DNA from 3 places in the Pseudoduganella sp. jia 12 genome. Region 2 is predicted to be linked to each of the others. Evidence: predicted binding sites of a transcription regulator. Region 2 holds the regulator's gene; each other region holds the start of a gene.
What was found. Region 2 encodes sigma-54, which starts transcription at its own class of promoters, with help from an activator protein. Its sites were predicted from a motif close to TGGCANGNAANCTGCTTT; they were not measured.
Positions count from the first base shown of each region.

Region 1: pqqA (pyrroloquinoline quinone precursor peptide PqqA) is a predicted target of sigma-54. The motif match lies at 1,813-1,830, and genes of this name have one in related genera.
Region 3: glnA (type I glutamate--ammonia ligase) is a predicted target of sigma-54. The motif match lies at 1,567-1,584, and genes of this name have one in related genera.

Region 1 is NZ_JBUXKP010000004.1:655,288-658,531, reverse strand. It holds gene pqqC (pyrroloquinoline-quinone synthase PqqC) at 1-627, opposite strand, end outside; gene pqqB (pyrroloquinoline quinone biosynthesis protein PqqB) at 624-1,577, opposite strand; gene pqqA (pyrroloquinoline quinone precursor peptide PqqA) at 1,647-1,721, opposite strand; gene ACY65G_RS12085 (sensor histidine kinase) at 2,058-3,244, opposite strand, start outside.
Region 2 is NZ_JBUXKP010000007.1:253,919-257,162, reverse strand. It holds gene lptB (LPS export ABC transporter ATP-binding protein) at 1-258, shown strand, start outside; gene ACY65G_RS17495 (RNA polymerase factor sigma-54) at 332-1,807, shown strand; gene hpf (ribosome hibernation-promoting factor, HPF/YfiA family) at 1,899-2,255, shown strand; gene ACY65G_RS17485 (enoyl-CoA hydratase/isomerase family protein) at 2,462-3,244, shown strand, end outside.
Region 3 is NZ_JBUXKP010000005.1:370,179-373,422, forward strand. It holds gene ACY65G_RS13805 (TonB-dependent receptor plug domain-containing protein) at 1-783, shown strand, start outside; gene ACY65G_RS13810 (rhodanese-like domain-containing protein) at 854-1,309, opposite strand; gene glnA (type I glutamate--ammonia ligase) at 1,646-3,061, shown strand; gene ACY65G_RS13820 (DUF4124 domain-containing protein) at 3,197-3,244, shown strand, end outside.

The DNA.
Region 1 (3,244 bases), on a different contig from region 2:
CTCGAGCGCACGCTCCTGCTGGGCGCGCGTCGTGAAATGATCGAGCGTGACCTGCAGGCCGTGTTCGACGTCGCGTTCGGCCAGTGAAATACGGCTGCGGAAATACTGCAGGCCCGCCTGGTCGATCCAGCCATAGTGGGCAGGCCAGTTGGCCAGGCGGTCCTTGTGGATCTGCGGGGCGAACATTTCCGTCAGTGACGAGCAGACCGCCTCCTGCCAGGGCGCCTGGCGCGCGAAGTTGACGTAGGCATCGACAGCGAAACGGACACCGGGCGCCACGTGGCGTTGCGACCATAACCCCCCGTTTTCGATGCCGACCGCTGCCCCGAGCCGCAGCCAGGCTTCGATGCCGCCATCGTTGCCGTCCCAGCCGTCATGATCGAGGATGCGGCGCACCCATTTGCGGCGGGTTTCCCGGTCGGGACAGTTGGCGATGATCGCGCCGTCCTTCTGCGGAATGTTGACCTGATAATAAAACCGGTTGGCAACCCAGCCGCGGATCTGGTCTTCGCGCAGCAGGCCGCTGTTCATCCTGACGTTGAACGGATGATTGATATGGTAGCCGGTGCCACGCGCGCGCAATTGCGCTTCGAACTCGGTGCGGCTCCAGGCCGGTGCGCTCGTCACAGGACGATCTCCATGCCGTCGAAGGCGACTTCAATGCCGTGGCGCGCCAGCAGCGCACGCTGCGCCGAGTCGTCGTCCAGGATCGGGTTGGTGTTATTGATATGAATGAGGATCTTGCGCCGTTCCGTCTGGCGCCGTGCATCCCCGTGCGCATCCAGGCTATCCAGCACCGCGATCATCCCGGCCTCGCCCGACTGCGGCAAATGGCCCATGTCGGCCGCGCTTTTGCTGGAAAAGCCCAGTTCGATCATCTCGTCGGCCCGCCAGAACGTGCCATCGACCAGCAGGCAGTCGGCCTGACGCATCGCGGCATCGACCTGCGGTTCGATCATGCCCAGCCCCGGCGCGTAGAACAGCGACCTGCCGCTCCTGGTATCCTCGATCAGCAGGCCAATATTGTCGCCGATGCCCGGCTGCGCGCGGTGCGGCGAATACGGCGGCGCCTTGCTGGACAGGACCAGCGGCGTGAAACGGATGCCGTCGATGCCCGGCACCTGAACCGCCTGCATGCCGGGCCCGTCGCCAATGGTGTGCAGTGCATGCCAATGCACACCGCAGTAGTGCGACAGCACCGGCGCCAGGGGCAGGCTGGTGTTGAGATCGTTCCATACCGATGCGGTGCAGTAGAGTGGCAGCGGCCTTCCCTCGCGCAGCATCAACAGACCGGTGACATGGTCGATCTGCGCATCCATCAGCATCACGGCGGCGATGCCGGAATCGCGCTTTGCCCGCGACGGCTGCAGCGCCGGCGTCGCGCGGATCTGCGCCAGGATGTCGGGAGACGCGTTGATCAGCAACCAGTCGTGGCCATCGCCCGAGACCGCGATCGACGATTGGGTACGGGGCGTGGCGGCCAGCGTGCCGCTGCGCACGCCCGCGCAATTGTGGCAGTTGCAGTTCCACTGCGGGAAGCCGCCGCCGGCTGCCGAGCCCAGTACGATGATTTTCATGGTGTTGTTCAGTGGACGGAAACCCGTGCCGACGCGACCACCTGGCGGCGCGGTTTCCTGGCCAGCTTCCTAGCGGTTTGCGATGTACATCGTGATTTCAAATCCGAAACGCAGGTCGGTAAACGCGGGTGTGCTCCAGGTCATGATGGTCTCCTCAGGATGGTGTAATGAGCAGGCCGGTTACGCGGACGGACGGCTCAAGGGCTTACCGCACGGTTCGTGCAGTCACAGGCGTAAAGCGATAATCGTGCCAAAGAGGGCGAGGCGGGGCGAGGCGGGACATGGCGCCCAGCGGGCACAGGTGGGAAGCAGGTTGCCCCATCGGATGCGGAAGGACCGTGACGCAGGTGGGCGCAACAGTGTGTCAAAATCGAACAGTGTGTTCGCTGCGATGACGCACTGTGACAGTTGCATCAGGTTCCTGCCGGTCTGCACCTCCAGCAGAAAGCTGTGCGGCGGGCGCACCGTGACCTGGGCTTGTTACAGCAAGGGCAGCTTGATGATCACCTCCAGCCCATGCGGCCGCACATCTTCCAACCTTATGCTGCCGCCATGCTGCATCACGATTTCCTGCACGATCGCCAGGCCCAGTCCGCATCCCAGGCCCTGGTCGGTGGCGCGCACGAACCGGTCGAACACGCGGCCATGGTCGGCCGGGGCGATGCCCGGTCCGTTGTCGCTGACACGGATGTGAGCGTGCCCGCCATCGCGTTGGACGGCCACCGTGATCTCGCTGCCGGACCCCGCATATTCGATGGCGTTGTCGAGGATATTGACGAGCGCCTCGGTCAGCAGCATCGGGTTGGCGAGGACCTGTAAAGGCGCCGGATCGGTTGGTGCGGTGTCGTCGCCGATGCCGAGATCGGCACCACCGCGCAGCGCTTTCGGCACCATGTCGGCGACGACCTGCTCGACCAGCGCGCGCAGGTCGACCGGCACACGCTCCTGCGCCATGGCCGCCTCGGGCTCGGTGCGCGCCAGCATCAGCATGCGCGCGATCAGGTGGGCGCTGCGGGTAGCGCTCCGGTGCAAGAGCGTCAGGCGCGCCACCAGCGCGGGGTCGGTGGTGGCGCCCAGGGCCAGTTCCGCGTGGCTGATCAGGCCGGCCAGGGGCGTGCGCAACTGGTGCGCGGCATCGGCGATGAAGCGCTTTTGCGCGTCGACATTCTGGCGCACGGCGGCGAGCAGGTCGTTCAGCGCGCGCACCAGCGACCGCAGTTCGCGGGGAGCCGCCTGGGCGCGCAGCGGCGTGAGGTCGTTCGGGGTGCGGCCTTCCACTTCGCGCCGCAGGCGCAGCAGCGGCGCAAGCCCGGCGCCGGTACCGGCCCAGACGATCACGGTCATCAGCATGATCAGCGCCGACAGTGGCAGCAGGGTGTCGACGAGGATCCGCTTCCAGATGGTTTCGCGCGCCGCCATGCCGCGCGCCACCTGCACCAACATCCATTGCTGACGCCCGTTCACCTCCCCATTCCTGAGGAACAGCGCCGCAACGCGCACCCTGGCCGGACCCGGCGCGGCGCCCGGCTCGTCGGGGACCATTTCGCCATCGTAGAAATAGGGATCGTGCGCGCGCGGCGTCATGTGCGCAGGGGGTAACGGAATGCTGTTGTTACCGAGGATGAAGCGGCCGGGCGGCGTGCTGACGGTGTACAGGAAACGGTCGT
Region 2 (3,244 bases):
CGCTTCGTGCTGCTGGACGAGCCGTTTGCCGGTGTCGACCCGATCGCCGTGATCGAGATCCAGCGCATCGTGCGCTTCCTGAAGGAACGCAGCATCGGCGTGTTGATCACGGATCATAACGTGCGTGAAACGCTGGGCATCTGCGACCGGGCGTATATCATCAATCAGGGCAGCGTGCTGGCCTCCGGCCGGCCCGACGACATCATCGCCGACGAGTCCGTGCGCCGTGTCTATCTTGGTGAACATTTCCGCATGTAAGCACTTGGACCGCGTTGTTCCACCGATAATGAGACATGACCAGCAGCCATGAACCAGCAGCCATGAACCAGCCATGAAACAGTCTTTGCAACTGCGTACTTCCCAGCACCTCGCGTTGACGCCGCAATTGCAGCAGTCGATCCGGCTGCTGCAATTGTCCACGCTGGAGCTGCACCAGGAACTGGAACAGCTGCTGACCGATAACCCGCTGCTCGAGCGGCTCGACGATCCGCTCGACCGTTCCGTGCGCCTGCTGGGCGATGGGGCGATCAACACCACGCAGGCGCCCGGAGAGGCGCCTCCCGAAGGCGGTCCGCCGCAGGATGCGCCGGCGGCGCCGGAGCCCGAGCCGTTCGAAGGTGGCGAGGGCGAAGGCCTCGACCCTGGCGCCGGCGATACCGACTGGAGCAGTGCGGGCAGCGGCAAGGGACCGGACGATGACGACGGCCGCCCGCAGCTCGAGGCCAGCCACCGCAGCCTGCGCGAACACCTGATGGAGCAGATGCGCGTGACGGTGCTGGAGCCGCGCGACCGGGCCCTGGTGGAGCTGATCATCGATGCGCTCGACGATAACGGTTATCTCGAAGAGAGCCTGGAAGACATCCATGCACGCATGCCGGAAGAGCTGGAGATCGAGTTCGACGAATTGCGCACCGCGCTGAAGCTGCTGCAGAGCTTCGACCCGGCGGGCATCGGTGCGCGCAACGCTTCCGAATGCCTGGCGCTGCAGATCCGGCGCATGCCTGGCGTGCCGATGGTCACGCGGCGGATGGCGCTGTGCATCGTTGAAAAGCACTTGCAGTGGTTCGCGCAGCGCGACTTCAACAAGCTGAAGAAGGCACTCGATTGCGACGACGAAGACTTGCGCGAGGCACAAGCCGTCATTCGGCAATGCAATCCGCATCCGGGCGCCGCCTTCGCGGCCGACGTGTCAGACTATGTCGTACCGGATGTCGTGGTCAGGAAAGGCCGCAGCGGCTGGGTGGTCACGCTGAACAACGACGTGATGCCACGCCTGCGCGTAAACGCGCTGTATGCCAGCCTGCTCAAGCAGGGCAAGGGCGAAACGCAGATGAATGCCCAGCTGCAGGAAGCAAAGTGGCTGATCAAGAATATGCGCCAGCGCTTCGACACGATTCTCCGCGTGGCCCAGGCCATCGTCGAGCGGCAGAAGAACTTTTTCTCGCATGGCGCTGTGGCAATGAGGCCCCTTGTGTTGCGTGAAATAGCTGATACACTGGGTCTGCACGAGAGTACTATCTCTCGGGTAACAACTCAAAAATATATGCTCACCCCGCACGGCATGTTTGAGTTGAAGTATTTTTTTGGCAGCCACGTCGCAACCGAAGCTGGTGGGGAAGCTTCCTCGACTGCGATCCGGGCGCTGATCGTGCAATTCACAGGAGCCGAAGACCCGAAGAACCCTTTATCCGACAGTAAGATTGCGGACATGCTGGGTGAACAAGGCATGGTGATTGCGCGACGCACTGTTGCCAAATATCGCGAAGCATTGAAAATTCCCCCAGTCAGCCTCCGCAAGTCCTTGTAAGCAATCTGTAGTGTATGGGTTCCTCTGCGCCGCCGCATTTCGATGGCGGAAGCTGCACGAACCTGGATTGATCTTCTTTAGGAGTGTGTGTATGAATCTGACCATCAGTGGACACCATATCGACGTAACCCCTGCCATTCGCGAGTATGTGCAGAGCAAGCTGGAACGCGTTAGACGGCATTTCGATCAGCTGATCGATGTAAGTGTGATCCTGAGTGTAGATAATCTCACCGAGAAAGAAAAAAGGCAGAAGGCGGAAATCAACCTGCGCATGTCGGGCAAGACCGTGTTTGTCGAAAGCGTCGCGCAGGACCTGTATGCGGCCATCGACTCGCTGATCGACAAGCTGGATCGCCAGGTCATGAAGCACAAGGATAAAGTGCAGAACCATAATCATGAAACCATCAAGCACCTGAGCGAGATCGAGATTCCCGCGTCACCCGCATAACGCCGGATGCAGGTCGCAGCCCTTTGGCTGCAGCAACAGAAGGGCGCGCAATGCGCCCTTTGTTACGTCCGCACCCCACCGTATTCCCGCAGTTCACTGCAGTTCGCCGCAGTTCACCTTCAGTTCACCTTCAGTTCACCTTTTACGCCACATCATCCGCATCCATGGCTAGAATGAGGCCAATAACGACAACGATGCGAGACACCATGACCGACCACGTCCATACCAAGGTGCGCAATGGCACCGGCTTCATCACGCTCGACCGGCCCAGGGCATTGAATTCATTGTCGCTCGACATGATCCGCGCGATTACCGGCACGCTGCTGGCCTGGCGCGACGACGGCGACATCGCCGCCGTCGTCGTCCGCAGCACCACCGAGAAGGCGCTGTGCGCCGGTGGCGACATCCGCTTCTTCCATGCCGCCGGCACAGCGACGCCGCAGGGCGGCAGTGCGCAGATCGAGGATTTCTTCACCGAGGAATACGCGCTGAACTACCTCGTGCATTGCTTTACCAAGCCCTACGTGGCCTTGATGGATGGCGTGGTGATGGGCGGCGGCATGGGCATTGCCCAGGGCGGTCCGCACAGCAGCGTGCGCGTGGTGACCGACCGCACACGGCTGGCGATGCCCGAGGTGAACATCGGCCTGTTCCCCGACGTGGGTGGCAGTTATTTCCTGTCCCACGCGCCAGGCAGGCTGGGCGTGTACCTGGCACTGACGGCGCTGACGATCGGTGCGGCCGACGCGATGTATTGCGGGCTGGCCGACCACTACGTGCCCGCGGCCGAATTGCCGCAACTGGCCGACCTGGTCGGCTCCACGGCCGGAGCGGGGCTGCGCGAGGCGGTGGGAATGTTCGGCCGCTCGCTGCGCCATGAAGCGGGGCCTTCCGAACTGCAGGCGCACCGCGCGCTGATCGACGACCATTTCACCCAGCGCTCGGTCGCCGACATCGTGGCCTCCCTGCGCCGCGACGATCATCCGTTC
Region 3 (3,244 bases), on a different contig from region 2:
ACGTTCAAGCCGAACGACCCGGCCGCCGTGGCGCTGGGCGCGAAGCCGCTGGACGCCGAAAAATCCACGAACTTCTCGCTGGGCGCGGTCACCAAGCTGGGCCGCGGCAGCCTGACGGTGGACGCGTTCCACATCGACATCCGCAACCGCATCGTGCTCTCGGAAAACCTCACGCAGGCGAACGTGCGCAACTACCTGGTCGCGAACGGCTTCCCCGGCGTGGCCGGCGGCCGCTTCTTCATCAACGGCGTCGACACCACGACGAAAGGCGTGGACGTGGTGCTGAACTACCCGTGGAACCTGGGCAGCGCGGGCCGCTTCGACCTGACGCTGGCCGGCAACTACACGGATACGGACGTGGACAAGGTGCCGCAGACGGCCGAACTGGCCGCGCTGTCGCCGGCACCGGTGCTGTTCGACCGCGTCAACGTGCTCACGTTCGAGCAGGGCACGCCGAAAACCAAGTTCACCGCCAGCGGCACGTGGAACCTGGGCCCCTGGGGCGCCACCCTTCGGGCGACACGCTACGGCAAGGTGCTGACACCGGGCACGACGCCGGCGCTGGACCACACGATGTCCGCGAAAACGCTGGTGGACCTGGAAGGGCGCTGGAAGATCAACGACGCGCTGTCGCTGGCATTGGGCGCGGAAAACCTGTTCGACCAGTACCCGGACGCTTATCCCGCCGCGCTGAACACCACCGGCAACGCCCCGTTCACGAACTACTCGCCCTTCGGCCGCTCCGGCCGGTTCGTCTACGCGCGGCTGACCTACGCGCTGTAACCACCAGCAAAGTTGCCTGAAAAATGGGGTACGTCCCCATTTTTCAGGCAACATTTGAATGCGCCGGAGTTCAGGCGCCCAGCCAGGGCAACCCTGCCTTGCACCACCCGCCCACGGTCTTGCGGTGCCCCTCGGCATCCTTGTCTCCCTCGAACCCCTCCAGGATATCGAAGCTGTTGACGTAGCCGTTCTCGGTGGCAAGTTTCGCCGCATGCCGGGAGCGCACGCCCGAGCGGCACAGGAAAAGCAGCACATCGTCCTTGCCGGCCACACGGGAGAGCTGCTGCACGAACTCCGGATTCGGCACACCGCCCGGATACGTGCTCCACTGCACGGCGCCGTGCTGGGCGTCGGTGATGGCCACGCGGCCCACCCAGTCGCGTTCGGCGTTGGTGCGCACGTCGATGAGGCGCACGGTCGGGTTGCCCTGGAGAAGTTCATGCGCTTCCTGGGGCGTGACCGCTCCAGCATAGGGCAGGCCCTGGCCGCGCTCGCGGGCGCGCTCGAGAATGTCGTTGGTGCTCATTTGACGTTAATTCCTGTGGATTTGACTCTATCGTCGACGGCATGAAAACCGGCAAACATTCCGCCTGGACATTCGTGCCACATTTTGGGGCGCAGTGCGCGAAACTGGTGCAAAATGACCGGCACGCACCAAAAATGGGCGAAGCCCTCGATGCGCAAAGTTGGTGCATTTCGCCCTGTGTTTCCGTACGGATGATTTTAGTTTCCGTAGGGAGCAAGATCAATGTAACTCGCTGCATATCCATAGAAGCTTTACGCTGGCACGCTTCATGCATTACAGTACCCGAGTTACCGCCGCACAATGTGACGGCAGCCCTTTTCACTTAGGAGATGAGTAATGGCACGTACCGCCGAAGAAGTCCTGCAATTGGTTAAAGACAACGAAGTCAAGTTCATCGACTTCCGTTTCGCCGATACCCGTGGTAAAGAGCAGCACGTGACCGTGCCTGTGTCCCACTTCGATATCGACAAGTTCGAAAGCGGCCACGCCTTCGACGGTTCTTCCATTGCAGGCTGGAAAGGCATCGAAGCATCCGACATGATCCTGATGCCGGACCCGAGCACCGCCAACATCGATCCGTTCTTCGAAGAAACCACGCTGTTCATGCAGTGCGACGTGATCGAACCGTCGGACGGCAAGGGCTACGACCGCGACCCGCGTTCGATCGCCAAGCGCGCCGAAGCCTACCTGAAATCGTCCGGCCTGGGCGACACCGCCTACTTCGGTCCGGAACCGGAATTCTTCATCTTCGACTCCGTGAAGTGGAAGATCGACATGTCCGGCGCATCGGTCAAGATCGACTCCGACGAAGCATCGTGGTCGACCGACAAGGACATCGAAGGCGGTAACAGCGGCCACCGTCCGACCGTCAAGGGCGGCTACTTCCCGGTCCCGCCGGTGGATTCGTTCCAGGACATGCGTTCGGAAATGTGCCTGATCCTCGAATCGATGGGCATCCCGGTCGAAGTGCACCACCACGAAGTGGCCGGCGCCGGCCAGAATGAAATCGGCACCCGCTTCTCGACCCTGGTCGAGCGCGCCGACTGGACGCAGAACATGAAGTACGTGATCTGGAACGTGGCGCACAGCTACGGCAAGACCGCCACCTTCATGCCGAAGCCTGTCGTGGGCGACAACGGCTCGGGCATGCACGTGCACCAGTCGATCTGGAAAGACGGCAAGAACCTGTTCGCCGGCGACGGCTATGCCGGCCTGTCCGACTTCGCGCTGTACTACATCGGCGGCATCATCAAGCACGCCAAGGCGCTGAACGCGATCACCAACCCGGGCACCAACTCGTACAAGCGCCTGGTGCCTGGCTACGAAGCACCGGTGAAGCTGGCCTACTCGGCACGCAACCGCTCCGCATCGATCCGCATCCCGCACGTAGCGAACCCGAAAGGCCGCCGCATCGAGACGCGCTTCCCGGATCCGCTGGCGAACCCGTACCTGTGCTTCGCCGCGCTGATGATGGCCGGCCTGGACGGTGTGCAGAACAAGATCCACCCGGGCGAAGCAGCGTCGAAAGACCTGTACCACCTGCCGCCGGAAGAAGACGCGCTGATCCCGACCGTCTGCGCATCGCTGGAAGAAGCGCTGGATCACCTGAACAAGGACCGCGAGTTCCTGACCCGCGGCGGCGTGTTCACCGATTCGATGATCGATGCCTACATCGAACTGAAGATGACGGAAGTGACCCGCATGCGCCAGACGACGCACCCGGTCGAATTCGACATGTACTACTCGCTGTAATGGCGACGCTGCCGGAAGTTGAAACCCGGTAGCCATATCAGCGCGGGGAGGGCTTCGAGCCATCCCCGCGTTTTTTTTCGGTTGTTGTATAGTCGGGGCATGATCGCACGCTGCTCGTTGTTACTGGTTCTGCTTATGGCCGCCGCCGGCGCTTCGGCGCAGATTTACCGCTGCACGGATGCC